2 regions of the Priestia flexa genome follow, and region 2 is predicted to be linked to the other one. Evidence: riboswitches for the same ligand, from Rfam matches in the RefSeq annotation. Region 2 holds a riboswitch; the other holds the start of a gene.

Region 1 (3,165 bases), 1.9 Mb from region 2:
CTTTTTCTTCTTGTTTCTTTTGCTCGAATTCGTATTTTAAGTATAGCTCTTGTAGTTTTAGTTCCAAGTATTCTCTCTTAATGAACACACGCTGCATATCAGTTAGCTTATTTAAATCTTCATATACTTTATGAATTCTTTTCTCACTAACTTCAATATTATTAAATTTCACTTTAGAAATGATATTGTCGCATTCGTTATTAAACGCTCGCAGGATTAATTTTATGGTATCCAAAATAAATTCTTTTCCTTTTTTCTTATCATTACCAATAGTCCAATCTAAGGAATGATTCGTAGCGGATTTTTCTGTAACCATCAGCTTCTGTTCTTTTCGAATATCATCCAACTTAGCTTTGTAAGCTTCAGAGTTCTCAAAATTATATTTTGGTTCATAAAAGCCAAATGATTGCATTAACAACTCATCTTGAACAACAATTAACTTTTCTTGAGCAGTCATTGTTTCATTAATAATGCCTTGGCATTTTAAATTAAATTCTTTAATTTTTTCTTCAATTTTTTTCTTGTCATCCACTAGAGTGGTAACGGATTGAATGTCTTCATATTCAGATAGCAAACGTTCTTTTTTCGATGTAGCTTCGTTAATATCCTTATTTAACTGTTGTAACGTAGCTTTTGCATCTAAAATTTGATCAAGATTGCTTTCTTGAAAGCGTGTTTGGAATGCTTTCCATGATTTATGACGCTGAATAATGAGAATGATTCCAACAATCGGTGGAATGATTAATAGCCAGCAAGCGAATAATACGCCAATAAACCACGCAGAGTGGTACCATTTTTCTTTATACATATTGATGCCCCCAGTTGTGTATATTCTGAACTTTTATTATGTAAATAAATTCAAAAAGTCCAGTTAATAAGTATAGCATAAAATAAAAATATATAGATAAGGTTTAATTTCCAAATAAATACATATATAGTGCATTTTAAAATAAAAATTGTAAAAATTTATAAAATTTGATATGTTTAAAGTGAAAATAATATCGATGTAGAAACAGGTGTAGGTGAAAGGTGTCTTTCATCTGCTTAAAAGGGAAGTTCGGTTGGAATCCGACGCTGTCCCGCAACTGTATTTGGGAGCGATTCGAAAAAGCCACTGTTTTCATGGAAATGAAGATGGGAAGGTTCGAAGAGCGATGATCATAAGCCAGGAGACCTGCCTGTTTTAGCATGCATCAATACCTACGCGGATAGGGGGTGTTAAGTGCGAAGTGACAAACATGTTTTAAAAATGATTTAAAAACATGTTTATTTGAGTATTGTCTCGCGGCTTAACAACTTCTTTGGGAAGTTGTTTTTTTATTGCTTTTTTAGCGGGTACGCGTGATGGAGGTGAGCAGCTGTGGACGGATCAGTTGAGTATTTTGTGAATTACTTCAAAGCGAGCATTATGAATAACGTAGTGGCAGAGAACCCTTGTACACTTTCAGACTATTATCAGGAGTTAAGAGATTTTGTGGTAGACAAGAGGGGGGATGCTGAAAAGAAGGCTCTTTTTTTACACAATATTGAAAAGGCTTACAAAACAGTAGGTGAAGAGATATTTGGAATGGAGGAAAAGAGAGATGGAGACTGAAGCGAGGTTTTTTCCGGGACTTGAAGGCGTTGTGGCTGCTGAAACAAAGATTTCATTTCTTGATACCCAACAGGGGAAAATTATTATTCAAGGGTATGACCTGATTGAGCTATCAAAATCAAAGAGCTACCTCGATATGATCTACCTTTTACTAGAAGAAAGGCTGCCGAATATTAACGAGAAGGAACTAGTTGAAGAAATGTTAAAAGGGGAGTACGAGATTCCAGATGAACTGTTGGATGTCTTCTGCTTACTCCCTAATGGCACGCATCCAATGGATGGCTTGCGAACAGGAATTTCATTTCTTTCAGGCTTTGATAAAGGGCTTGATAATCGTTCTCTATCGGCAAATAAAAGCCGTGCTTACAAGCTGTTAGGCAAAGTGCCTGCGATTGTGGCGAACAGCTACCGTTTAATCGAAAAGAAAGAGCCGATTCGTCCGCTTAAAGAGTTATCGTATAGCGCAAATTTCTTTTACATGATTACGGGGAAGAAGCCATCATCTCTGGAAGAGCAAATCTTTGATCGTTCACTTGTTTTATATAGTGAGCATGAGATGCCAAACTCCACGTTTACAGCGAGAGTCATTTCTTCTACTCAGTCTGATTTATACGGTGCATTGACAGGAGCGGTTGCTTCTTTAAAAGGAAACCTGCATGGAGGAGCTAACGAAGCGGTAATGGAACTGCTTTTAGAAGCTGGTACTGTAGATAAATTTGAAGAGCTGCTGATCGCTAAGCTTTATAAAAAAGAGCGTATCATGGGATTTGGCCATCGCGTGTATATGAACAAAATTGATCCGCGGGCTTTAATGATGAAAGAGTCGCTCAAACAGCTATGCGACCTGCAAGGAGATAATCGTCTTTATCGCATGTGCGAAGCGGGCGAAGAGCTTATGAAGCGTGAAAAAGGTCTTTATCCGAACTTGGATTACTACGCAGCACCTGTCTATTGGATGCTTGGTATTCCTATTTCACTTTATACACCGATCTTTTTCAGTGCTAGAACGGTAGGGTTGTGTGCGCATGTTATTGAGCAACATGAACATAATCGACTTTTTAGACCGCGCGTACATTATGTAGGCGAGCGCCGCTTTTAACAATTTGGGGTTGTTCACGGCCACTCACCGAATGGATATTTTGGCGAATACCCATTTCTATCATAAATAAATTTGAGGAGAAAGGAAAGATGCACATGTTGAAAACGAATGAGCAAGTCAAAACGGATGTTTTATTAGAGGAAATCGCAGATTACGTTCTTCATAAAGAGATTAAGAGTTTAGAAGCGTTCCAAACCGCTCGTTATGTCCTGCTTGATACGATTGGATGCGGGATGCTGGCGCTTAGTTATCCAGAGTGCACAAAGCTCCTCGGCCCCATTGTTCTAGGAACAGTTGTACCAAATGGCAGTCGGGTGCCGGGAACGTCATTTGAGTTAGATCCAATTCGAGCTGCGTTCAACATTGGTTGCATCATCCGCTGGCTGGATTACAACGATACGTGGCTAGCGGCAGAATGGGGACATCCTTCTGATAATCTTGGAGGTATTTTAGCGACAGCTGACTACATTAG
Region 2 (3,165 bases):
TTTCATATCAATTGCTTTTCGTACATGTGCAGCCAGCTTTTGAAAAGACTCTTCCTTTCGCGCCCTACTATTAAACGTTTTCTTAATCGGCACTAATCCTTTTTGCTGTCGAATGTCGTTTAAATATGCACGTCGAAAGCCATCATTATGAAAAACATCATGTATGTATGTACCAATGACGCGACCAAAAACTGCTCCTTCTTTTATACCATTTAGCTCAGCAAAATGTACAGTTGGCTTGGTAGACGTTGTTTCGCCCATATGAATTTCGTAACCTTCAATTTGATAGGACTCATCGTGTAAAATAGCCCTTCCCGTTACCCGTTCTGTTCGCTTCTTTGTTTTCATTACAGTTTCAATAGGTAAAAGACCTAGCCCTTTAACAGATTTTTGGGTTGATTCCACTTCATTTGGGTCACTTATCACTTCACCTAAAATTTGATACCCACCGCAGATTCCAGCAATATCCACCTTATTCTTCTTTGTCAAAATAGCTTCTGCTAAGCCTGTTTCATACAAGTACTTTGCGTCTTCTAACGTATTCTTGCTCCCAGGTAAAATGATTAAATCAGGCGTTCCAAGCTGAGAAGGTTTTGTCACAAGCCTTACGTGGCAATCATCTTCAAAACGAATAGGATCTAGATCTGTAAAGTTCGACATGCGAGGATAAGAAATAACGGCAACATCAAGTTCTTTAGCTGGATTTGGAAGAGTAGGGTACGTAGTTAAAGCAAGTGAATCTTCTGCATCAATCTCCACATCATCCAGATAAGGAACGACGCCTAGAACAGGAAGTCCCGTATACTCTTCAAACCAATCAAGCCCTGGTTGCAACAGCGACAAGTCACCTCGAAATTTATTAATAATCACACCTACCACTTTTGACTTATGCTCTTTTGGAAGCAGCTGAATTGTTCCTACTAAGCTAGCAAAAACGCCTCCCTTATCGATATCTCCTACTAAAATAACGGGAGACTGTGCAATATCAGCTACTCGCATATTCACAAGTTCACGGTCGTTTAAGTTAATTTCAGCAGGACTCCCTGCTCCTTCAATGACAATATACTCGTACTCAGAAGCAAGCTCTTCATACGCTTTGGTGATAATCTCACGTCCGGTTTCAAAGAAATCTTTCCTATACTCGTACGCATACATATTTTGCAAAGGAACACCATGAACGACGACCTGCGCCTCATACTCTCTTGTCGGTTTGATTAAAACCGGATTCATATTGGTCGTTGCTTCCACTCCAGCAGCTTCAGCTTGAATTCCTTGAGCACGTCCAATCTCTTTTCCATCCTTTGTAATATAAGAGTTAAGTGCCATATTTTGTGATTTAAACGGCGCTGTTTTGAAACCATCTTCTGCAAAAATTCGGCAAAAAGCAGTTGTAAGTAAACTTTTTCCAGCGTCCGAGTGCGTTCCTTGAATCATAAGAGGAATTGCTTTTTTCATCTGTATCACGCCTTTCATAGCAAAAAGCCTTGGCTAAAAACCAAGGCTTCATGACAACATCTTCATTCTTTTGATGTGCACGTCACCTATTTTCCCCGCCGAAAAATAAGAGTTAATGTTTAAAAGCAGGTCTCCTGGCTTGTGCTTCACTTTACTTCTGCACCTTCCTAGCTCATTGCTAGCGGTTTGTTGCAGGTTCATCCACACTTACAGTAGCGGGGGCTGCATCGGATTTCCACCGATTTCCCTATTATCCTTAAACGCATAAGGCACTTTTAAAACATAATCGTTTATAAATATTTTTTACGAAGCTGTTCTTGTAGGTTCTTTGTTTTTGATTGTGTCATTATACTTGCAGTTACAAAAACCAATAAAGACAGAACAACGGGAAGCACAACCGTATGCATGCCAAATGGGTTAGGAGCGTATGTGTGAATTAAAATATACACTAAAAGCCCCGTCACCATTCCCGAAATTGCTCCATATTTATTTCCTTTTGTCCAATATAATCCTAACACAATTGGCCAAATAAATACTGCTTCAAGTCCACCAAATGAAAATAAGTTAAACCAAATGAGTAAATCAGGTGGGTTAATAGCAAACAAAAATACTAAAATTCCAATAATCATTGTTGTTAAGAAGCTCCATCTTTTCACCTGCTGCTCTTTTGCTTTCGGATTAACGTAGTTTAAATACAAATCTTTTACAATAGCAGAGCTAATGATTAATAAAATAGAGTCTACCGTCGACATAATGGCTGCCATCGGCGCAGCAAGTACAACTCCTGCTAACCAAGGTGGTAATACTTCAAGGGTTAACGTCGGCATCACAGTGTCTCCCACTTCAATTCCTGGAATTACAGCACGAGCAAACACACCAATAAGATGCATCCCTAACATAATCACACCAACTACTACCGTACCGATAAGCATGGCTTGATGCATCGCTTTCGAGTTTTTATAAGACATCGCTCGAACGGCCACCTGTGGCAGTCCCACAACTCCTACTCCAACTAAAATCCAAAATGATGACACATAAAGCGGTGTTAATGAACGATCTGCTCCGTACGGGCTCACAAGATTTGGATTTTCATTCACTAAGTCTTTCATGATTGCTTCGACACCGCCGCCAGCATAAATAGTAGCAATTAGTAAAATAATCGTCCCTACAAGCATTACAATTCCCTGCAGGGCATCGGTTAGTACGACAGCACGAAACCCACCAATTGATACATAAACAAGTACGGTGACTGCAAAGATGACAAGCGCACTTTTGTATGAAATGCCTACAAAACCTTCAATTAATCTAGCTCCTCCAACCCACTGAGCAGCTAAAGAAGCAAATAGAAAAAGGACAATGCTTACAGCAGAAACAATCACAACAATATTGCTTTCATATCGCTTTTTCAAAAAATCAACAAGCGTAACGGCATTCATCTTTCGCGAAACAATGGCGAATTTTTTGCCAAGAGTTGTGAGAACAAAGTAACCTGTTACAACTTGAATCACGGACAATAGTACCCAAGCAAGTCCGGTTTGATATGCTGTACCAGGACCACCAATAAAGCTGCTCGCACTTCCGTACGTCGCGACCATCGTCATGGCAAGAACAAACCCTCCAAGCTCTCTGCTTCCTAGAAAATAATCATTAATAAATGAACTTGCCGTGCTTGTTTTTTTAGCGGTGATAAAGCCAATCGCAAAAATTAAT

What was found. Region 2 has a riboswitch for cobalamin ahead of LZP85_RS10445 (cobyric acid synthase). Riboswitches for the same ligand answer to the same signal wherever they lie in the genome.
Region 1: linked by a shared signal. The riboswitch ahead of LZP85_RS00880 (hypothetical protein) and the one ahead of LZP85_RS10445 (cobyric acid synthase) in region 2 are both predicted to bind cobalamin.

Annotation. Positions count from the first base shown of each region.
Region 1 covers NZ_CP090431.1:178,093-181,257, forward strand. The annotation lists gene LZP85_RS00875 (SNIPE associated domain-containing protein) at 1-808, opposite strand, end outside; cobalamin riboswitch at 998-1,196, shown strand; gene LZP85_RS00880 (hypothetical protein) at 1,361-1,594, shown strand; gene mmgD (citrate synthase) at 1,584-2,693, shown strand; gene LZP85_RS00890 (bifunctional 2-methylcitrate dehydratase/aconitate hydratase) at 2,789-3,165, shown strand, end outside.
Region 2 covers NZ_CP090431.1:2,033,641-2,036,805, forward strand. The annotation lists gene LZP85_RS10445 (cobyric acid synthase) at 1-1,455, opposite strand, end outside; cobalamin riboswitch at 1,563-1,747, opposite strand; gene panF (sodium/pantothenate symporter) at 1,746-3,165, opposite strand, start outside.